4 regions of the Gardnerella lacydonensis genome follow, and region 3 is predicted to be linked to each of the others. Evidence: riboswitches for the same ligand, from Rfam matches in the RefSeq annotation. Region 3 holds a riboswitch; each other region holds the start of a gene.
What was found. A riboswitch is a leader RNA that binds a small molecule or an ion and turns the genes downstream of it on or off. The one in region 3 is predicted to bind thiamine pyrophosphate.
Positions count from the first base shown of each region.

Region 1 (5,892 bases), on a different contig from region 3:
TCAAGCTATTTTTCAGCGTTTAGGAGATAACGTCGCCTTTGGTCCTGAAAATATGAATGTTCCTCGTAAAGAAATATGGGATCTTGTTAATAAAAGTCTTGAAGAAGTAGGTTTAGAAGGCTTACAGTTACACCGTTCTACAGCCCATTTAAGTGGTGGACAAATGCAGCGTCTGGCATTGGCTGGAGCATTGGCTATGAAGCCAAGCGTGCTTCTTTTAGATGAGCCTACGGCAAATCTAGATCCAGATGGTGTTAATCAGATTGTAAAAGCTGTTGGTAAAGTTTTAGACGATACCAATGCAACAATGGTTCTTGTAGAACATCATGCGCAGCCTTGGATTGATTTGATTGATAGAGTAGTGGTTCTTGGTCTTGATAATTCTGTGAACAATACAGAAGAGAATAACTATGTTCACGATGATGATATTGCGCGAGACGAGTTTGCGCAAACAGTTATTGTTGCAGATGGAACTCCAGACGAAGTGTTCAGCAGAAGAGATCTTGATTTTGAAAACCTTGGGATTTGGCTTCCTGACAAGTATAAAGATCCACAAGATCGCAAAATTGGTAGGATTTATGTTGAAGGCGAACCAGATTGCGATCCAGCAAAAGGTGATGGAAGAGTAGTTCTATCAACAGAAAACCTTGCGATTAGTCATACGAGTACTCCAATAGCAAAAAATATCAATTTGAAATTTAATTCTGGACAAATCACAGCATTAGTTGGAGCAAATGGTGCTGGAAAGTCAACTTTATCTCTAACTTTGGCAGGATTAATTCCAGCTTTAGAAGGTCAGGTTGTAGCTAGTGAGGATCTTTGCGAAGGTGCAGGTGGCACTGATCCTATGAAGTGGAAGTCTACTGATCTTGCTAAAAGAATTTCATACGTTTTCCAGAATCCAGAACATCAGTTTGCGTGTGGAACCGTGCTTGAAGAAGTTATGCTAGGTCCTATTAGAACTGGAATGAGTGAAGAAGACGCTAAAACTAAAGCAGAGTCTTTGTTAGATAGATTCCGCTTATCTAGATATGCTAATGCAAACCCATACACTTTATCTGGAGGTGAAAAGCGTAGACTTACTGTTGCTGCATCTTTGGCTGCAGCTCCAAGAGTTTTAATTTTAGATGAACCAACTTTTGGACAGGATCGTAAAACTTGGTTACAAATTATAAAACTCATTGCAAGCCTTCGCGCGGACGGCGTTAGTGTTATTGTTGTTACTCACGATAGAGAGTTAGTAGATGCGCTTGGAGCGCGTTTAGTGGAACTTAAAACTAATGTGGATTCCACTAATAACGAATTTTATGAGTCTGAAAATATAGATAATTCACAAGAATCTTTAGCATTATCTTCGTCAACAAATGCAACGAATATATCTCGAATAGAAGTTAGCGATGTGAATCATCGCGATGAGGCAGCTCGTGCATCAAGTTATTCTCCATTCTTGGCATCTTTGAATCCTGTGTATAGGATGCTTGGAGCCTTCCTGCTTTCGGTTCCGCTTTTGTTTACTCTCGATTGGCTTTCTGCAACAATAGCTTTGGTTTTGGAGTTTGTGATTCTTTGGGTTGTTAAAATGAACCCTTGGCGAGTTATTAAACTTTCTTGGCCTGTATGGGTTGGTGCGCCTGGATCTGCCTTAGCTGTGTGGTTGTATGGTAAATCAGGTGGAGCAACATGGTTTGATTGGGGAATTATTCACGTGAGTGATCATTCCACAACTCTTGCAATTGCAACATTTATCAGAATTTTAGCTATCGGTGTTCCAGCTATTGTTACTGTTATTGGCATTGATGCAACTGATTTAGCTGATGCTTTTAGTCAAGTTATGAAATTGCCAGATAGGTTTGTTTACGGTGGATTAGCTGGTATGCGATTGTTTAGTGTTCTTCAAGACGATTGGGCTGCTCTTAGTGCATCTAGGCGTTCTCGCGGACTTGGTGATGATAGTAAGATTAAGGCTTTTATGCCTCAAGCTTTTGCTCTTTTGGTGCTTTCTATTAGAAGATCTACAACTTTGGCTACGGCTATGGAAGCGCGTGGATTTGGTGGAGAAAACCCAAGATCTCATGCACGTATAAGTCATGTGAATAAACGCGATTATGTGTTTATGATTGGGTGCTTAATTATCCCTGCTATAGCTTTAATCGCTGCTGTATACTACGGTACTTTTGCTCTTCTTGGAGGCAATTAACACTTAATACTAACACAAAATGTGGGCTTGATGGGATTCGAACCCACGGCCTTCTGCTCCGGAGGCAGACGCTCTATCCACTGAGCTACAAGCCCGCAACTCGTGAAAGTATACACGTTGCTAGGGATTGAAAGTATATGCTATTAGTCAATTTTTGTGACTTTGATGCATACTTTAGCGAGTTATTACGCTTTTAAGATCGCTTGCTACTTTTTTAGGATCTTCAGCGCACATGAGTGCAGACACAGTGCATACTCCATCAATGCTTAGGTCTTTGATTGGGAAAACGGTGTTTTCGTGGATTCCACCAATCGCTAGAGTTTTTACGCCCATACTGTGTGCTACTTTTGCTACCTCATTTACGCCTTCAATTCCAAGAGGCGGAACATCATGCGCCTTAGTGTTTGTGGCAAATGCAGCTCCGATTCCTATAACATCAGGAAGTGGAGTATCGTTCTCTTTGCACTCTTTATATGCTTTTTCCATTAGGTCTACTCTTGCGCAAGAAAGTCCAATCATCCATTCGGCTGGCATGGATTTACGTGCTGTAACAAAAGGCGTGTCTTTTTGACCAATATGCAGGTTGAATCCCAGTTTTGCTGCGCAATCAACGTGATCGTCTATGAAAATCGGTATATCCCCATGTTTTGCTTTTATAAGTGTTTTGCGTAACTTTATGGCTTTTTCTGATATTTCAGTATCGTTGGAGTATTTATCTCGCAATTGAACTACTGTCACTCCGCCATCTATGGATTCTACTGCAACTTGCTCTTCGCTACGGTTTCCCATACGTGGATCTGTTACTAGGTAAAGTGTCCAATCTGTTGGTTCTATGCTGAACTCAATGTTTGTTAGTTCAAACATGTTGTTTACGCTTAATGTTTGCAGCGCATCGATCCACAGTGTTCTGAATGTTCCTGGTGCGGTTGTTTGTCTCGCTGCAAACGTTCCAGCTGCTGCAGCGTGCACGTGTGCAGCTACTGTTGCTGCTACTGGGCGCTCTGGGTTTGCACCCACATATGCAGCCACTAATGCTCCAAGAGCGCACCCAGTTCCTACAACTTTTGTCATAGCTTTGTGTCCGCCAGTTATTCGCGCTAGGCATCCGTGACCGTATACCGCGTCTTTTTCTCCAGATATAGATACTACAGATCCGTATGCTTTTGCCAGTTTTTTGGCGGCTTCTAGCGCGGAGTTTACTGGGTCTTGCGCATCTACGCCTTTCATCTGACTGCTTTGACCAGCTAAAGCTAATATTTCGCTTGCGTTTGCTCGTATTACTGTTGGGTTTTGTTTTACGATTTCTCTTACAAATTTTGTTCTAGTGGTTAATGCGTCTACTCCAACTCCAACTGGGTCTAGTACCCACGGAGTTTGTGTTTCTTCGCATGCTTCTATGGCTTTGAGTATGGCTTTGCCTTTTATCTCTTCGAATGTTCCAACGTTTACTAGAACACCTGACGCTATTTTTGCGATGCCCGCGGCTTCATCTGGGTCGCATACCATTATTGGTGTAGCTCCTGCGGAAAGTAGCGCATTTGCTGTTATGTCTTGAACAATATTGTTTGTTATGCAATGAGTTAGTGGCTTCTTTGCTCTGACTCTTTCTATGCATGATCTAACGTCATTTAGAAACATTCGTCTTCTTGCGCGAACGCTAAAACTTGTATCTATATTTGTATTTGATTCGTTTAATTCTTCCATGATTTTCCCTTCGCTAGCACTACCTAGATCAGGTTTAACGGGTGTAATCTCAGCGTTTTTACGCACCCCGAACCGACTTTGACTATATCGTTTGTGTATGACGTTTGGCTGTGTAATAATTTACTTCGCGCGTTTTGCGTTGTTTTGCTTGAAATTTCGGGGATGATTGAAGACTATTGTTTTAGATTTTATAAAATTTTTCCATTAATTTTTTATTTTTGTTTGCATTTGTACTTTTATAGTGTTAGCATCAAACACAACACAAACAGATATCGTAAATTTTACGATTTACGATTTTGGATTTGTGACTGACCACATTATCGTTTAGCTTTGCAGCTAAGTATTAGGGAGGCGGCTATCATGCGTAACATGAATGCTCAAGCTCGCGATACTTTTGATGCTGCTCGTATGTGGTGGTGGCAGACTTCTCTTTGGCGTAGTTTACTCTAAAGTTTTAGAAGCTGCATGTTTTAGGCTTGTAAAAGACCTCTAGGGTAAACCTGGAGGTCTTTTTTATATCTCCGGAAAGCCAAATCTATTTGGATTAATCTTACGTCTAAAACAAATCTAGAAAATCTAAAACAAATCTATAAACATAAAAAACAATTAAAAAATTGTTTAAAACAAGCAATATAAGAATCTAAATAAAAGGAGAAAATCATGGCTCAGGAAATTAATGAAACTAAGCAGGAAACCTCGTTTACTTCTGCTGAATCTAGTGTTAATCAGGCTGCGGATTTACTTAAAGGTGTAAATGTTAAAAAGCATGCTTTAGATATTACGTCTTTGGTGTTGGTGGCTGTTCTTTTTGCGGCAGGATGTATTCTTGATTTTACTGTTGCAAAAGCGCTTTCGATCGGGAATATTCAGCCAGAGTTTGTAATTGCATCGTTCTGCTTGTCTATTTTGCTTGTTCGTCCAAACGTTATTCAGGGCGCGATTATTGGTGCTTTGGCTGCGACTTTAATTCAATTTAACACTTCAATTCCTGGTCTTGAGTACGCTTGCGATATTCCAGCAGCAATTATTATGACTTTGATGTTGATGGGTTATTTAAAGTCTTTTCCTAAGGATGCCGCTAGAAAGTTCAGTGTTTTCCCATTCATTTCTGCCTTTATTGCAACTGTTATTTCTGGAATGATTTTTGCAACAATCGCATCTTTCTTTATTCTTCACTCTCCAAACACTGTTCTTGTTATGCTTCCAATCATTTTGGGTACTGCTGTGTTTAATGCTGTTGTTGTTGAGGTTCTTTACACTCCAATTCGACTTGTTTTACACAAGTAAATCAGAATTGAAAAATAATTAAACAAATTAATTTAAATCAATGTAAATAAATATCAAAACATAAATAAATACCAAAAGTTGATAATTGAAATTTGATTATCAAAACATAAAGGAGAAGATTATGAATCAGGAAATTAACGAACATGCAGGTAATATGCTTAATTCTGTAAGTATTAAAAAGCATGCTTTAGATATTACGTCTTTGGTGTTGGTGGCTGTTCTTTTTGCGGCAGGATGTATTCTTGATTTTACTGTTGCAAAAGCGCTTTCGATTGGCAATATTAAACCAAACTTTTTAATCGCATCGTTCTGTCTTGCTATTTTGCTTGTTCGTCCAAATGTTATTCAGGGTGCGATTATTGGTGCTTTGGCTGCGACTTTGATGCAATTTAACGCATCGATTCCTGGTCTTAATTATGTTTGCGATATTCCAGCAGCAATTGTTATGACTTTGATGATTATGACTTATGTTCGCGTTTTCCCTAAGGATGCCGCTAGAAAGTTCAGTATTTTCCCACTTGTAGCCACTTTTATAACTACAGTTGTTTCTGGTTTAATATTTGCCTCTACTGCATCTTTCTTTGTTCTTCATTCTCCTAAAACGATTCTTGTTATGCTTCCAATCATTTTGGGTACTGCTGTGTTTAATGCTGTTGTTGTTGAGGTTCTTTACACTCCAATTCGACTCGTTTTACACAAGTAAG
Region 1 is NZ_JBKQXT010000003.1:139,591-145,482, forward strand. Features, by position in the region: gene ACJV45_RS04445 (ATP-binding cassette domain-containing protein) at 1-2,197, shown strand, start outside; tRNA gene ACJV45_RS04450 (tRNA-Arg) at 2,220-2,292, opposite strand; gene thiM (hydroxyethylthiazole kinase) at 2,372-3,901, opposite strand; TPP riboswitch at 3,889-3,981, opposite strand; gene ACJV45_RS04460 (hypothetical protein) at 4,562-5,188, shown strand; gene ACJV45_RS04465 (tryptophan transporter) at 5,310-5,891, shown strand.
Region 1: another riboswitch for thiamine pyrophosphate. It lies ahead of thiM (hydroxyethylthiazole kinase); the one in region 3 lies ahead of ACJV45_RS01955 (bifunctional hydroxymethylpyrimidine kinase/phosphomethylpyrimidine kinase).

Region 2 (5,892 bases), on a different contig from region 3:
TATATAAGCTAAACGAATACAATAAAGTGTAAGCATAATTTTGCAACACATATTTTTCACTTTGAGAGGATTTGAAATGAGCGAAAACACTGATAACAATACTTGCGATAACTGCGATACTTGCGATACTTGCGATAACAAGAATTGCCACAAAACTAATACAGTTGCAGCATTGTGCATTGCTCCTAGCGGAGTTGGCGAAGAACTTAGCGAATACGTAGCAGATTGCGTTAAAGTGATTCGTGATTCGGGCTTAAAAAACGAAACAAACGCAATGTTTACAAACATCGAAGGCGAATTCGACGACGTTATGCGCGTTGTAAAAGACGCGACTATGGTTCTTGTAGAAAAAGGCTATCGCACAGGCGTTATATTAAAACTAGACATTCGCCCTGGTTTTAGCGGCCAAATAGACGCAAAATCTGCTCTTGTAGACAAGATTCTTGAAGAACGCGAAAACAAGTAAACTTAAGTAAACTCAAGCGTTTTTAAGCGTTTTTAAGCGTTTTTTACGCCACCAAACCTGCGGTCGCGATGCGCATAACGGTCAATTGACCTCCACAACGCTTCGCGACCATAATCTGGGAAGAGTTCTGGCACAAAATCAAGCTCTGCATAAGATGCTTGCCAAGGCAAAAAGTTGCTTGTGCGCTGCTCTCCCGAAGTGCGAATCACAAGATCGCAATCTGGAATATCTGGATTATACAAGTGTTCCGCAATCATCTTCTCGCTAATGCGATCGCCCTTAATTTTGCCGCTTTTAACTTCCCTAGCAATTGCCGCGCAAGCATCTGCGATTTCCGCACGACCGCCATAATTTAAGCAAAAAACAACGTCAATCGTAGTGTTATTTTTTGTGATTTCTTGAGCTTTTTCCAACTCGTCAATAACAGACTTCCACAATTTTGGCCGTCTTCCAGCCCAACGCACGCGCACTCCCCACTCGTTCATTTGCGCAACTCTGCGGTGAATAATATCTCTAGAAAATCCCATCAAAAAATGCACTTCTTGAGGAGACCTCTTCCAATTTTCTGTAGAAAACGTGTACAAGCTCAAGTAGCGAACACCTGCTTCTATGGCTCCTGCAATAGTGTCAAAAACCACTGGTTCCGCCGCTTTATGCCCTTCGGTGCGAATCATTCCGCGCTCTTTAGCCCAACGCCCATTGCCGTCCATAATCACGCCTACATGGCGAGGAACTTTGCCTTTAGGAAAATCTGGCACACGGCTAGGATCACTAAATGGAGCCGCTGGAATACTTAACGAAGTGTAATCAACGTTTTCAAAACTCATAGTTAAAATCTAACAACCCCATTGAACGAATGCTTAAACCCGTTTTGCAAAGCTAAATAAAAGCATGCAAAATCAAGTAAAAAAATCCACCAAAATCCTCTATAATTATATTTCTCGCAAAATCTCTATTAAAGCGTTTAAATATTGCTCTCCGTAACTAGATTTGTACCATCTAGCGTGCTCTAAGAATCCAGTATCATAACCCCAAATTTTAAAGTCATAAGATCCATTTGACTTTAAGTAATAGTCTACAAATTCTACGCATTGTTCGATTTGACTTACAGATAAAACAAGTGGTAGCAACTCTTTTTCAACATCTGTTAATGGTCGAACGCTAGAATATCCTTGCAAAATTGACTTAACTAAATCCGTTCTAAATGAATCTTTTTTGCCATTCGCAATATCTACCCATTGAATTGTGTTGCGTTCCAAAGTCATTGTTAAATCGTAGATTGCTGTGTTTTTATACGCCATTCCAAAGTCAAATACTGCGCTTGGAGCACTACCTTCCCACATAAAATTAGATATATGCGGATCTCCATGAGTCCACTGCTTTTTTAGATTCGCGTACCCTAAATCGTAAATTTTTTTGCATGTTGGAGCAAATTCGCTTAAATCTTTTACAAAATCACGATTCTGTTCTTTTAAGAATTTCGCTAAATCGGGTCTATTTTTTAACCAAACTTCTGCATCATTTTGCACGTCTTCGCTTGCACAAAGACTAAATCTTGATTGAAAAGCGTTGATTTCCTTAGGATTTGGCTCGTCAAAACTTTGCGAAGCTAAGGCGATTTTTGCCATCATTGCTCCAAGATTTTTGGCTTCTTCACGCGTTTTAGGCGGATCCCAAGTGTACGCGTCTTTGTATCGGTCTTCCCCGCTAGCTTTTAAAGTCACTTCGTAAGCGCAATCGCCTATTACAAGAAGAGTGCCGTCTACGTAAATATCGCCACAAGTATCGCCAGCAGTATTCTTTTCTAAACCTAAAGACTCGCTATTTTTGTTAAAATACAAGTATTTTGGCGTGCTTATTCTGTTTTTTAAAAGATGTTCAGCAAAACGATGATACGGTCTGATTGTGCTAGCTTGCCTCACTTTTGTGCTGCATCTTTTAATATAAACGTCCAAACTTTTAGATTGCTTTGATGCATTATCTTTGTAATGCGCGCGAAGCAATGAACCTGCAGCCATCGGGCGCAAACTATGGCTTAAAACGCAATCTACTTCTAGCGGCTCCTCTAAAAGCGAGCACACAGTATTTGCCTCATCTAAATCAACATTTGCCCATCTTTGAGCAACAATATCTAGCTGAGGGTCGTTGCTTTCGTTTTCCATATTCGCTCCAATTTACACAAATATTTAACTACAGGTTCATTGTTTTTCACGCATTTTTTTGCAGAATTATTTGACGCCAACTAGCTCATGCGCGGCTGCTGGCGACTTTGCTTATGCAAAATTAACGATTGCAAAATTAACTATCGCAAAACTAACTATTGCAAAATTAACGACTATTCTGGCAAATACTCGTTTGTTACACATCCGTTTTCTAGGCTTTTTAGCGCGCAATCAAGAGGCACACTTAAGTGGCCATTTTCACTCATCCAACGAGTGTAGTTTTCCACCAAAGCCATGTCTGCCGTGCCCCAACGACCATTCTTGTCGTACCAAGACGGAATGACTTCGTCTAGCGAGGCACGCAAAGCCTCTGGGCTAATATGGCAAAGCGCATTCTGCAAAGCATCAACACCAGCCTGAGGGTCTTTTCCTGCTAGCTCATAGCCCTTAACGGTTGCGCTTGCAAAGTTGCGTATTAATTGCGGATTTCGCTCAATCATCTCTTGGCGAGCGCAAACATAGTAAGAATGATGCGGCGCTACGCCAATAGAATCGAATGGAAGAACAACAACTTGATCAAACGGAAGCGAACCCTGATATGGCTCCCACCAAGCTACGTTAATAAAAGCATCACACATTCCGCGTTCTACGGCTCGAATGTCTGGCTCCCATGGACCTGGGTCAATTGTAATCAGCTTGCTAAAATCGCCGCCGTCGGCAGCAACAGCCTGCTGAAGCTCCGTGTATAGACGCTTAACGCCCATAGGGATTACTACGCGCTTTCCTTCTAGATCTTTAAATCGAGTAATGCCCGTGTTTTTATTTGTTATGATTCCGCCAATTTGAGATTGATTCATTACAGCAAATGACGTCAACTTGTTTGCACCATTTTGATGAGCCAAAAGCTGATTTAAACGAACAAGAGCTATATCTACTTCTCCACGCTCCAAGCATGCTGGAACATCTCCGCGCTCCGTATCCGTGCTTGTAAACTCTACGTCTAATCCGTATTGCGCATACAATCCGCGCTTTCTTGCAAGGTACATGCCTGCGTGATTCGTCCATGGATGCACATATTCAAGACGTACTCTTAGCATACTAACTCCTTTGTTTTATAGTGATTTGTGATTTATTTTGACTTTTATTTTGACTTTTATTTGCGACTTTACAAAAGTGGGCGAGGTAATTAATCCCCCGCCCACAAATCAAATTTATAACTTGATTTTACTTGTACTTACCCGTAAAATCAGGCGCGCACTTCTTTGCCAGAAGCAAAGCGGCTCAATGCGCCAGTGGCAGCAATACCCTTATACAAGTACCACATCAAAACGCCACCGATTACAGCACCAGAAATCATGCTGCAAATAGTGTGAATCACCATGAATGAACCAAAGATTGGAACACCTGCATAGTAGAACGGGTAGGTTGAAACGATTCCACCCAAACCAGCTAATGCGCCAGAAAGTGCGCTTAAGCCAACATTCCACTTGCGATACATGAAGAACAAGAATGCAAACTCAGCAAACAAGCCCTGAACAAATCCAGGAAGAACGGTACCGATACCGCCCCAGTGACTTCCAACGGTCAACTCAACCATTGCAGCAATAAACTCACCGAACAATGCTGCACCTGGCTTGCGAACCATAATAGCAGCCAAAGGACCAGCAAAATAGAACAAACCGTAGTACAATGCGCTGACGCCTGGAACTGGAATAAGCTTAAGAGCAGCAGAAATAGGCTCGCTAATCAAACCGATACCCCAGAAGATAATACCAGAAGCTACAGCTACAACAACCGTGAGCGTAATATCAGCTACATTCCATCGCAAAGATGGACGCACGGTTTCTTCTTCAACAGATGCACCCATTAGGGTCTCCTTTCATTATCAGTTATCAAACAAAGGCGACCCTGCAGAAAACTCCGTACGTCGGCATTAACCGAATCACGTTAAACGGTTAGACAGTAATCTTCTCAGCTCTTTGAAAGAGCACCCGTGTCTGATATCAATCATTATTGCATCAGACAGCGAGGACAATTATTATAAAATTCAAACAAAAAATTAACAAAAACGCTCACTAAAACGCTAAAGCAAGACGCTAAAAAAGCTATATTAAATCACATATTATTTTCTAATAAATGCATTGATTTAATTGGACGCTCAAGATAATATTCACACCACTGCTCAACGCATCTATACGTTAAATAATCAATATCTGTTCCGTCTATATTCTTCCAATCGCCATTAATCAAAGAAATCATTTGAAAACGTGCTAAATCATTGCACTTAATTGACTGCAAATCATGATCTTTAGAACACATAACTCCTCCAGAACAAGAGGAAAAATATGATAAATCATCTTTAGTTGCACAAACTACGCATTCATTAAGCATAGGAGACCAGCCGGCTAGTTTTAACGCTCTTAAAACATATGAGAATCCAATTGAATCAGCACTATGCAATCCCCTAGAAAGAGCAGATAAGGCTGCAACAAGCAGATTGTATTGCATACAAGAATCCTGATACTGTGCAGAAGTCGAAACCAAATCATCTGCGATTTCTGCAATCATGCTAGCGCGACTATACAAATCATAATCAGCACAAATGCTCTCAGCATAAGCAGAAACTAAAACTGCTTGAGAAACAACATCAAAAGTTCTTCCAGTAGCAAAAAGTGCATTCACACGCATAAAAGGTTCTAAACGCGCCCCAAAACGAGATTTTATTTTCCTAACACCTTTTGCAACAGCACGAATCTTACCATGCTTTTTAGTAAGCATAACTACAATTCTATCCGCTTCTCCTAAAGGAAAAGTCTTAAGAACTACAGCCTCATCGTTATACAGCGGCATGAAAATCAAAAACTCTTAATCTGCTAATCCAAAGTATTTTTATAGATTAGTTGTGACTTGGATTCACAAAACCACCGAAATTAGATTCGCCAGTATCATCCAAATCATCTGAATCATTATTGCCAGCATTGTTAGCATTAAAATCTTCAGAAGAAGCATTAAAATGGTTCATAACTGGGAATGAAAGATCTGGAATATCTAAATTGAGACTTTGCGACGGCTCAAATTTAGGAGATGCAAGAAGAGACAAATTCAAATCACCAACAGGGTTTGAAGCACTATTTTTTGAATCATTCTTATCATCATCTTTAGCATTAACAGCATTATCATTAACAGCATTAGCAGCATTAACATGATTCTGACTATAAGAATCTTGGCTAGGTGCAGCTGGAATAGCACTGTCTCTTGTATAAG
Region 2 is NZ_JBKQXT010000003.1:83,483-89,374, reverse strand. Features, by position in the region: gene ACJV45_RS04230 (MTH1187 family thiamine-binding protein) at 77-466, shown strand; gene ACJV45_RS04225 (isoprenyl transferase) at 499-1,293, opposite strand; gene ACJV45_RS04220 (phosphotransferase enzyme family protein) at 1,399-2,628, opposite strand; gene ACJV45_RS04215 (ABC transporter substrate-binding protein) at 2,802-3,725, opposite strand; gene ACJV45_RS04210 (ECF transporter S component) at 3,875-4,495, opposite strand; TPP riboswitch at 4,531-4,633, opposite strand; gene recO (DNA repair protein RecO) at 4,744-5,478, opposite strand; gene ACJV45_RS04200 (DivIVA domain-containing protein) at 5,525-5,892, opposite strand, start outside.
Region 2: another riboswitch for thiamine pyrophosphate. It lies ahead of ACJV45_RS04210 (ECF transporter S component); the one in region 3 lies ahead of ACJV45_RS01955 (bifunctional hydroxymethylpyrimidine kinase/phosphomethylpyrimidine kinase).

Region 3 (5,892 bases):
GCCTGGCGTTAAATCTGAAAATTTGGATGAGTTATCGAATAACACAAACTCATCTCAATCAAGCGGCAGTATAAATTCAGATCATGCAAGTAGTTCTGTAGATAGCACTCAAACAGGTGGTAATGAGTCAAATGCGCTAAAAGAAGAAGATATGCGAAACGTGCTATCTGCTGACTCAATGGTTGCGCAACGTAGTAGCGTGTGTAGGCCTGAAACAAAAGCACCAAAAGAGTGGAGTTCGCCTTCAGATTGCGTATTCTTCCCAGTCGTAGTCAATAAGAAAGTAGTACAAGTGCATCCATTGCTGCTGAATGACTCTGAAAAGCATGCTGTAAATTACGTGCTACGCAATGGCAATTCCGGCGGCAAATGGCTTGGTTTTGGAGATGCTGACAGTCTTATAAGCGTGGATGATGATGATACGCTTTCTGCAAACCAGTCAGAAGTTGCTTGGAAGCGCGGGGAGTATGTTGCTCCTCAAGAGCAGGCGGATAAGCGCAGTAATTACTCTAACGCAGGCAATGAGCAGGATTCATTTATTCTTTTGCGCGGATGGCGTAGGCGAAATGTAACGCCAGAACCGAGATATAATATTGTAACTCGATTCGCTACGTTGCGAAGTGTTGGCAATGCTGCTGCCGACTACAAGATTACTTGGGATAAGAATAAGCCATATGTTGGTGAACGTTCTGACGACCCAGGATTTGAGCTGGTTGGCGCGTCTGGTCATCAATCGCTTGTGTACCGTTATAACGCGAGTACGAAAAATAAACAAATTGATTTAAACCAATTGCAGAATGCTCTCACTCTTAAGCCGAATATTCCAAACAGCATGAGTGAAGATGAGTTTAAGAAGATTCAACCATCTTTGCGCGTTGTAAACGGCGCGGATAAGGAAAATGGCGAGCATAGCAGTAAGGTTACAGTACAGCTTCCTGACAACAAAACTAGGGTAGATCAATTCGGTCATGATGATGGTTCCTACTTCTTCACGCTTAACGGTGAGTATATCAATATACCTGATTTAGTATTAGGTAATGGAAACTATGGTGGCGGATTAAATGTTTCTAACACTAATGGCATGAATTACAGTACATTGGGTAATAATTATTCGAATATGAGTCCTCAAGATATTACTGTGAACAAATGGTGTGAGGGTAGTGGTACTGCAAATCCAAATTGCAAGACTGTCAATTCCGATTCCTTTAAGCTTACGAAAGTTTTAGGTGGAAATAAGAATATAGAAACTGCAGATGATGTAGCTGGAACATCTAAGAAAGCTATTGCTCCAGTCTATGCTTTGTCGCTTTCTAATGGTTGGGCAATGAGAAGCTTAAAGAATACTTATGGCTATGATGCGCAAACTCATTTTAAGAATGTTGCTTCTGCAACTTCGCTCATACCAGTATACGTAGTGCCGGTTGATGTAGTAAAGCCTAAAGCTGAATCTATAGGTTCGCTTAAGACTTCGACTATGGATAAGCCTTACGAGGTTACTGCTAATGACATTAACTTCGCTTTCACAGGTAATCCAGATGCTAAAGGCAAAGTGAATGGCAAAGAGCTGTTAGTAAACGCTAGCGATGATTTTGATTCTCGAGATGTAGTTGAGAAGAATCTTCAAGTATGCGTGCGAAAGTTAAACAATCGCAAGCCTGTTGATGATACTTGCACGCCTATTTTGAAGCGCGATGCCAAAGGCAACGCAAGTGTAGATACTGAAGCATTGCAGAGGCTGCTTATAACTAATAGGAATACGGCTGTTTACGCAGTATACGCGCAGACAAAAGATAAGTCAGATAATGAGAGTGAGCACTATGATGCTGGTAAAGATGATAAGAATGCAATCATCGGCTATATAAAGATTACTGGCATCAACGTGTCGCCAATTCCGCTGCCGTTTACTGGTGGAAACGCTGCTATTACGTACACCTTCTTATTCGGCATATTGATGGCGCTCTTCATAGCGTCGGGTGCATTCGGTAGGCGCGGATGGTTGGCATCTGTGCTTAGCGGAAACGGCATCAGTGGCGAGCTAACATACAGCAAGCATTGCAACGCTTCGGCAGAATCGTTGCGCAATAGCAGACTATTTGACTGGTTTAGTCGCTGAATTAGATCAGGCTTGCTTTTGTGTGCTAATGTTTGCTTTTTGTTACTTTTATCCCGCGTTTGTTTACGTATCGGGCGATTTTGGGAACAAACGCGGGGTGTAGTAAGTCACAAATAAACGATATAGTCAAATAATGGTTCGGGGTGCGTTTAAACGCTGAGATTACACCCGTTGAACCTGATCTAGATAATGCTAGCGAAGGGAATATCATGACAGAATTGTCACTAGATTCGCATACTAATACATTTAATATAAATCTATCTAATCCATACAATACATCCAATACATACAATACATCCAATACATCCAATACATCCAATACATCCAATACATCCAATACATCCAATACATCCAATACATCCAATACATCCAATACATCTAATCAATCTAATCAATCTGCAGAAAGCTTATTTTCTACACAGCGCAAAAACTCATTACCATCGTGTGAAAAACCAGTGATTCCACGAGTGCTTTCCATAGCCGGCACAGACCCAACTGGTGGTGCTGGAATTCAAGCCGACTTAAAATCAATCATGGCTTCCGATGGTTTCGGCATGTGCGTTACAACAAACTTAGTAGCGCAAAACACATGCGGTGTGCGAGAAGTATATACTCCACCAACATCATTCCTAGTATCTCAACTAGAGGCAGTATTCGACGATGTAAAAGTAGATGCTGTAAAACTAGGAATGTTAGGTGATAAACCCTATATTGATATAGTCGGAGAATGGCTTGAAAATCATCCAGTTCCTGTAGTCGTGTTAGATCCTGTTATGGTTGCTACATCAGGCGATCGTCTTCTTAAAGAATCTGCAGAAGAATCCTTACGACTTCTCATAAAAAAAGCAGATATTATTACACCAAATATTCCAGAACTTGCTGTTTTATGCAATAGCGAACCTGCAACGAGTTTTAATCAAGCTTTAGAACAAGCTAAAATTTTAGCTAGTGAAAATAATGTTATTGTAATCGTTAAAGGTGGACACTTAACAGGAAAAGACGCTGGAAACACCGCCGTATTCCCAGATGGCACTAATGTGCATGTTCCTTCACGCAGAGTAGACACAAAAACTACACACGGTACAGGATGTTCGCTTTCATCATCATTAGCAACGCGTGTATCCTTAGCTCTTAAAAACGGCAAAACGCTTGAAAATCCTGCAACCGTATCAGAAGCATTAACTTGGACAACGCATTGGCTTAACGAAGCAATACGCAACGGCGAAGATTTGCATGTTGGAAAAGGGCATGGTCCAGTAAATCACGCCGCACGACAATATAGGCTTGAACTTGATTCCTCTACAACGCCTTGGGAACATCTGAAAGACGATAATTTAATTAATCTTGACGGATCAAATCCGGAAACCTGTTATGTTGTGCCAAAAACATTGCCTAGAAAACCTAAAATATGCGCTGCAGGACGCTGGACTCAAGCTCTTTGGAATGCCACTGCAGACGTTGACTTTAATATTATGAATCTTGATTTTATTAAGTCTTTGGGAGATGGGTCTTTAGACGAGGATTTGTTTGACTTTTACCTGAATCAGGATGCTGAATATTTGAAACGTTACTCTCGGGCGCTCGCGGCCACTGCTGCTAAAACTCAAGATGATGATGCGCGCGTGCACTGGTCTTCTAGCGCTGCCGCATGTATTGAAGCAGAAAGCGAATTGCATCGTAGCTGGTTTAAGAAAACAGGTACTGCTATGAAGTCAGCATGTTCTCCTGCAACTCTTGCCTACGTTAATCATCTTTTAGCTACAACCTTTAGTGAAGATTATGTTGTTGCTGCAGCTGCTATTTTGCCGTGCTACTGGCTTTATGAAGAAGTTGGGCATGTTCTTGTTGAAAAAACTACTCCAGATAATCCTTATAACGATTGGATTTCAATGTATTCGTCGAAAGAGTTTGATGCGAGTGTTAGAAAAGCGATTGAATGTGTTGAAAAAGCTTTCGAACAAGCTTCACCAAGCCAGCGTATTCTTGCCGTGCAAGCATATATGACGTCTTGTGTGTACGAGTACGATTTCTTTAATCAAGCACACCGTTCACTCAGATAGTCACTCAGATAGTCACTTAGTTAGATAGTCACATATCTAATTAATTAGACAGTTATTAGGAATCATTTTCTACTATTCGTCTGCGATTGGCGTTATCTACAAAAATCGCAGGCGAATTTTTCATATTTTGCTATTCCTAAATCCGAATCAAGTATAGTAAATCTTATTTATGTAAAAACGAAATATATGTAAAAAACAATAGTCAAAAAACAAAATGCGAATTAAAAATTATTTGAAAGCGAGATAAGAATGAGCGGAACCCTAACGCGCAAAAACTACGTTACAAGAACCATTATTCGAGTTATTGCTATAGTGTCATCAATTTACGGAATGATAATGTCTTGGGATTCAATGGCACTCACATATTTTACAAATCTTTCCAATCTGATGATTTGCGTTGCGCTTATAGGATCTTTGATCTTAGACACTTTCAATGTTTTTAAGCCAAAAAATATTGCAGAAAGCGTTAAATCCGAAGGATGGGTAGATTCAAAACCAAACGCATGGTACGTTTTCAAATTCATGATGACGATTTCAATCGCCGTAACATTCACGCTGTATCTTTGCTTCCTAGCGCCTACGAACAAACTCGGGTTTATCGGCGCATACATGAACAATGGGTGCTCAAGCTTATGCGTGCATTTTATAACGCCGTTGCTCGCAATTTTTGACTTTATTCTTTTCGACTACAAGTACAAGTCCAGCCGTGCGCACGTTTATTTTGCTACGATTCCGCCGCTTACTTATGTGGCTTATGCTGTATGTTTAAGCGAGTTTGCTGGCGTGCGATGGGGAGAGCATGCTATGGCAGCGCCGTACAACTTTTTGAACTACAAAGCTCCTGCAGGATGGTTTGGATTTGCGCCAAACACGTTTAATTCAACAACACTCGGGGTGGGTGTGGTTTATTTGCTTGCCATTTTTACGTTGATTTTTATTGGAATTGGAATAGCATTTCTTGCGATTAAAAACGCTCGCGCTACGCGACTTTTTAGTCAACAACAGTGAGCGCGAAGGCAGGTCGTCGCGCCTGCTTTTGTTTACCGAAACGCCAAAGTTGGGAACAAACGCGGGGAAGTGTTCTTGCTTTTGTTTACCATTTGACCCAAAAGGGGAACAAATGCGGGGAAGTGTTCCTGATTTTGTTTCCCATTTGACCCAAAAGGGGAACAAATGCGGGGAAGTGCTCCTGCTTTTGTTTACCGAAACGCCGAATACGTAAACAAACGCGGGGAAATCGCTCGCGCGTTACAGCGCGCTCACGTCTTCGCCGCGCAGAAGCAGTGCTTCTGCCTAGAGCGGCTCAGCGCTCCGAATTGCCTTCGCGCGCTACGCTTTGAACGCGAAGGCAGGTCGTCGCGCCTGCTTTTGTTTACCGTTTGACCCAGAAGGGGAACAAACGCGGGTGAGTGTTCCTGCTTTTGTTTACCGAAACGCCAAATACGTAAACAAACGCGGGTGAGTGTTCCTGCTTTTGTTTACCGTTTGACCCAAAAGGGGAACAAACGCGGGGAAGAAGAAACAAACGCACTACGAGGTTACATACAAGCGCAAGCCAGTTGATAGAATTGTGTTTATGTGTACGGAAGATTCTGCGCTAGATGCTGTTCAATCGTTGCTTGATGGCAGTCTTAAAAACGCCAGCGAACGCCACACCAATGTTTTGTTGGTGTTTGGCGCTCCAAATTCTGGAAAGTCAAGTTTCGCTCTAAACGCTCT
Region 3 is NZ_JBKQXT010000001.1:441,301-447,192, forward strand. Features, by position in the region: gene ACJV45_RS01950 (cell wall-binding protein) at 1-2,113, shown strand, start outside; TPP riboswitch at 2,243-2,335, shown strand; gene ACJV45_RS01955 (bifunctional hydroxymethylpyrimidine kinase/phosphomethylpyrimidine kinase) at 2,323-4,173, shown strand; gene ACJV45_RS01960 (hypothetical protein) at 4,423-5,181, shown strand; gene ACJV45_RS01965 (PD-(D/E)XK nuclease family protein) at 5,750-5,892, shown strand, end outside.

Region 4 (5,892 bases), on a different contig from region 3:
GTAGCATGTAGTTGGAAAAGGAGTTCCATCTTCTAAGCATGGCCTTGTAATAACAGCAAGAGGACGTCCACAAGCGCATCTAGCTCCAACTGCAACCATTCCCCTAGGGAATCTTCCCAATTGACGTTTAACAATGTCTTTATCTGCATCACTTGCAGGGTTTTCCAACAAACTATCCACTAAGGATTGTATATTCAAATCCATGTTTTTAACTCCCCTATGCATTTGCATGATTTTAAAATAAAGTACTTTAATATTTTCTTACTACTGTCTACTTGTATTACTCTGTTTCTTATCTGTAGATTTTGACGATTTATTTTTCTGATGTTTATTTTGCTGGCGACTTTTATCCATTTTATTATGCTTAGAAGTCTTATCCTTATTAGAATCGTTAACGTCATCGTCTTGAGATTTCATACTCATATCATCTGGCTTATCTGCTTTATGAAGAGAATAGAACAAATCACTATACCAAGGAAGAGCTTTTCTTTCCTCATACTCTGATTCATCTTTATTAAATGATTCTGGCACAACTCCTGTAACAGCTTCTGGGTGTTCAACTCTAACAGCCTGCTCTCCAGGGAATATGAATCCTAGCCTATCCCTAGCTTGTGCGGTAACATACGCTTTATCTTTCCAGCGATCAATATTATTATCCAACTCCTGTTTTTTGTCTTTTAGAGCAGACTCATCTCTTTGCAAAGCGTGTAACTCAGCCAAGCTTAACGCATAATTTCGAATTGTTGAAACAAATTCTATAGAACAAAGAAACGCCACTACTATCATAAAAACAAATACGAACGAACCAGAAAACAGCCTTTTTTTCTTTGGCTGATTTGATTCATCAACTGTACTTGTTGCCGTGCGGCGATTTCTCAAAACCATACTTCTAAGTTACTTTAAATATTCGACGTGTAAATACACCTTATATTTACTTTTAGCCTAAAAAATCATTATTACACAATATGAACAAAATACACGCTAAAATACAAAAATTGTGACCAGCTATCCATATAGGAGCTGGTCACAAAATCATACTCAAAATTCTTTTAAAACTTAGATTTCCAACTATTCCATTTGAGCTTTGCTTAAAATCGTATCTGCAGAATGCTGCAACTTTTGCAACTCTTCTTCAGTCAAATCGAGCTTGCACTGCTCAACAATGCCATCTCGACCAACAATCGCTGGATAAGAAAGATAAGAATGATATTCTTCACGATAATTGGATACAGGCATCTGTTCTCTAGAATCCGTCATTACAGCATTCACTAAACGAACAGCTGCTGCAGCAATACCGTAGTTGGTATATTTCTTTCCATAGAACACAGTGAAACCGCCTTCGCGAGTTTCATCATCAACAGCATCCAAGTCAATGTTCTTTTCCTCAGCAAGATCAGTAATTGGCTGCTCTAACACTTTTACTGTAGACCATGCAACGAACTGTGAATCGCCGTGCTCGCCTAAACTATAACCTTTAACTGCCTTAGGATGAACTCCGAAGAACTTTCCTACAGCACGATGCAAACGAGCAGAATCAAGAAGAGTGCCAGTACCAATAACTCTTTCGTATGGGAGTCCAGTAGCTTCCTTGTAGAGCTGGCAAATAGCATCACAAGGATTAGTGATATCGATCAAAACGCCATGGAATCCAGAAGCTTTAATTTTTGCACCAACTTCTGCAACCTCGTTACGGTTATACTTAAGCTCCGCAAAACGATCTGGATGAGGAACATCCAAAAGTTTTATATGACCCAAGGCGCTTACGATTACTTCTACGTCTTTTAATGCTTCATAGTCGTTTACTGTGATATTAACGTTAAAAGGTACATTATCCATTGAATCTTCAAAATCAAGAGCATCAGCCTTAACTTTTGCTTCATTTGAATCATAAAGATACAAATCGTCAACGTGACCACCAATAATGAGCTGATGGGCTACTGCAGCACCAACATTACCCATGCCTATAACAGCGACTTTTCTCATATGAAACATCTCCTTCTGTTTTTAGTTTTTCACAAAAATAGCACTATTTTGGAGATAATGAAAGTAATTTTAGAAAAATTTTTTTAAAATTTTAAGAAATCATTGAAAATATACAAAAACGGTCAGCCACATTTTATTGCGACTGACCGAAAATAAACTTCAGCTCAAAGCTTAAAAAGCTTAAACAAGTCTTATGAAAAACTTATAAAAGCCCTAGTATATTACTTCATATACTTCTTGCAAGCCTTGAATGCGCTGTAACCAGCATACTGAGCGGTAGAGCCAAGCTCTTCCTCAATCTCAAGCAAGCGGTTGTACTTAGCGATACGCTCACCACGAGCAGGAGCACCAGTCTTAATCTGACCAGTGTTCTTAGCAACAGCAAGATCAGAAATGGTGGTATCTGGGGTTTCACCAGAGCGGTGAGAAACCATAGAAGTAAAGCCATTCTTGGTTGCAAGCTCAATAGCGTCGAGGGTTTCGGTAACGGAACCAATCTGGTTCAACTTTACGAGCAAGGAATTAGCTGCTCCAAGTTCAATACCCTTAGCCAAACGCTTTGGATTGGTGACGAGCAAGTCATCGCCAACGAACTGCAAACGATCACCAAGACGCTTGGTGATTGCTGCCCAATCATCCCATCCTTCTTCCTGGAATGGATCTTCGATGGAAACGATTGGATACTCGTTGATAAGCTTCTCGTAGTAATCGAGCATATAAGCAGAATCACGCTCTTCGCCGTCGAAACGATACTTGCCAGTTTCCTTGTTGTAGAACTCAGAAGAAGCAACGTCGAGGGAAATACCAATCTGCTTGCCTGGCTCGTAACCTGCAGCTTCGATTGCATCCATGATGTACTTCAAGGAATCTTCGTTGGACTTCATCTTTGGAGCGAAGCCACCTTCGTCACCAAGACCAGTAGCCAAGCCTTCCTTCTTCAAAACGTTCTTTAAGGTGTGATAAACCTCAACACCAGCGCGCAAAGCATCGCTGTAAGTTGCGAAACCGTATGGAGAAATCATGTATTCCTGAATATCAGTTGCAAAATCAGCGTGAGCGCCACCGTTCATGATGTTCATGTTTGGAACTGGAAGAATATGTCCGTTAGTTCCGCCGATGTAACGATACAATGGAAGCTCTGCAGATTCAGCAGCTGCATAAAGAGCAGCAAGAGAAACGCCAAGAATAGCATTTGCGCCAAGCTTACCCTTGTTTGGAGTGCCATCAAGCTCAATCATGGTTTCATCAAGAGCACGCTGGTCAGAGGCATCCATGCCAATAACCTTTGGAGCAATTACTTCATTAACAGCCTTAACTGCTTCCAAAGTACCCTTGCCCTGATAACGGGACTTGTCGCCATCACGACGCTCCCAAGCCTCAGCCTCACCAGTCGAAGCACCAGAAGGCACTAAGCCAATGCCCTGAGCGCCATCTTCGGTCTCCAAATAAACCTGAACGGTAGGATTTCCACGAGAATCCAAAATTTCGCGTGCATATACGCTTTCAATAGCTGCCACAACTACTCCTTATTCATTTTGTTGGTTGTGTAACATATTCAAGATTAATGCGTTTTATGGACGTTATTTCGTAGCGTAAGTCGTTAAAGATACAAGCCTATATAATCTAAGCGTTTCGCGATTTGTCCATGCCTTTATATGATAATAACAAACTGACACGGGGTGCAATTATTTAATTGTAATTGCTGAGATTATACCCGTCGAACCTGATATAGCTAAAACTATCGAAGGGAATGTCGTTATGAATAACCTTTTTAGCGCGATTGCAAAACTGCATCGTAAAGCTTTTATTTCTTTAAAAGCTTGGTTTTCTACTATAGCGATTCTTTTTTTATGGTTTTTAACAACCTTAACTCCTGCCGAAAATCGCGCTTTGCCATCTCCAAGCGAGGTAATAAAAGCATTTGTTGACTTAAACAACGAAGGAATATTACTACCGTCTCTTGCAATAAGCATATTTAGAGTTGTAGCTGGTCTTCTTTTAGGAATTGCTTTTGCTTTGCCATCTGGAATCATTTCTGGCGGAAGCAAAATAGGAGAATCAGTAATAAATAAACCAAGTCATATGCTCAGATCCATACCATTCCCAGCATTAGCGCCTTTATTGATCATTTTTCTCGGTGTGGACGAAATGATGAAAATAATGCTTATAGCGCTTGGCGTTTTTGGACCAATGTATGTCAATATTCGAGATGGAGTAAGGAACATTGACCCTAAACTAATAGAACTTGCAAAGGCTTATAACGTTAAAAAATCGACTGTTTTTACAACAATTTTTATGCGAGGAACACTAGCTAATTTTATGACAGGATTGCGATTTTCAATTTCCGTAGCATGGGTTGCTTTAGTTACTTGTGAAACAGTTAATTCTTCAATAGGAATCGGATATATTCTTTCTAGAGCTCAACAATTCTTTAGACCAGATCAAATGATGGCATGCATTATTTTATATGCGATTGCAGGACTTGGATCAGAAGTTACTGCAAACATATTCGAATATTGGCTTATGCCAGAACGCAGAGTAAATAGAGAATCTTAACAAAGAGTTGATTTTAGAAATTCACGTAAATAAAGAATTTATAAAATCCTCTGTGAATTTTAAAGATACTTTTAACGATACTTTTAAAAATAAGTCAATTTTTATAAAAATTTAATCAACAAAATTTAACCAACAACCAAATAAACCAAATAAGAAAAACACAAAATGAAAGTAGAGGAGCCAAATCATGGCTAATTTCAAAATACAAATTGCTAGCAAACGCTCTATTGCAGCAGTATGCGCTTTTTGCGCAACTATCGCTCTCGCATCTTGCGGCGGAGTTCAAAAACCTGCAAATAACTCCCAATCTTCTAGCAAAGATACGGGAATAATGAGGGTTGCTTATCTTTCTACAGCAAACTATTTAACAACGTTAAAAAATGAAAAATTCCTTCAGGAAGAATTTGGAAAAGCAAAAGTCACCTATACTGGACCATACACTCCAGTTGATGGTCTTACCGCAGTTATGAGCGGAAGCGCTGATGCAACAACTACTGGAACTGGACGATTTATTGATTTGATTGCAGAAGGTCAACCTTGGGTTGCATTTGCGCTCGAATATTACAATGGTGATTCTCAAGGAATCGTTGCATCCGCAAAAAGCGGCGTAAAAACACTAAAAGACTTATATGGAAAGAAAGTTGCTATTATTCACAACGGTGATACTGGCGATTACATGCTTCACCGCGCATTCGATAAAAGCGGATTAGACGTTTCTAAAGTGCATAAAGTAGAGATGAGCCCTAAGAACTTCCAGGCAGCATTTACATCTGGGCAGATTGATGCAATTTCCTCATTCGATCAGAATCTTGCTGCAGCGATGACAACCCCTGGGTCAAAATTACTTGTTAACGCTAAAAAGTATGGCAACATGAATGTTACCATTCACATTGTTTCTAGAAAATTTGCTAAGAAGCATCCTGAGCTCGTTAAAAAAATGTATAACGCTCTTGTTCGCGAAGCTAATAAGTCGCATAAAGAAAAGAATGTTATTGGGAATGCTTATAAGCAACTTGGAGCAAGCGATACAATCATTAAGCAGATTGAAAAATTCGATAATCCAACAATTAAGCCAATCGATAAGAAAGGCTTAGAAATGATGAAGGTTCAGGCAAAAGAATACGTAAAATATGGTTTAATTAAGCAAGCTCCAACAAACTTGGATGATTCCGTAATGGATTGCAGCAAGTAACCTAAACCTTTAAAATACGCTAAATAATTTTCAAAATCAAAACACAGTAGGAGTTAATATGAACATTCAAAACAATGAAAATAATGCTAATAATGTCAACAATTCCTACTGTGTTTCTTTAACGCATATTGAAGTAGCATTTGACGACACTTATAAGGTTT
Region 4 is NZ_JBKQXT010000002.1:391,897-397,788, forward strand. Features, by position in the region: gene ACJV45_RS03690 (DUF501 domain-containing protein) at 1-204, opposite strand, end outside; gene ACJV45_RS03695 (FtsB family cell division protein) at 265-885, opposite strand; gene ACJV45_RS03700 (L-lactate dehydrogenase) at 1,069-1,983, opposite strand; gene eno (phosphopyruvate hydratase) at 2,205-3,500, opposite strand; TPP riboswitch at 3,649-3,751, shown strand; gene ACJV45_RS03710 (ABC transporter permease) at 3,742-4,539, shown strand; gene ACJV45_RS03715 (ABC transporter substrate-binding protein) at 4,727-5,731, shown strand; gene ACJV45_RS03720 (ABC transporter ATP-binding protein) at 5,790-5,892, shown strand, end outside.
Region 4: another riboswitch for thiamine pyrophosphate. It lies ahead of ACJV45_RS03710 (ABC transporter permease); the one in region 3 lies ahead of ACJV45_RS01955 (bifunctional hydroxymethylpyrimidine kinase/phosphomethylpyrimidine kinase).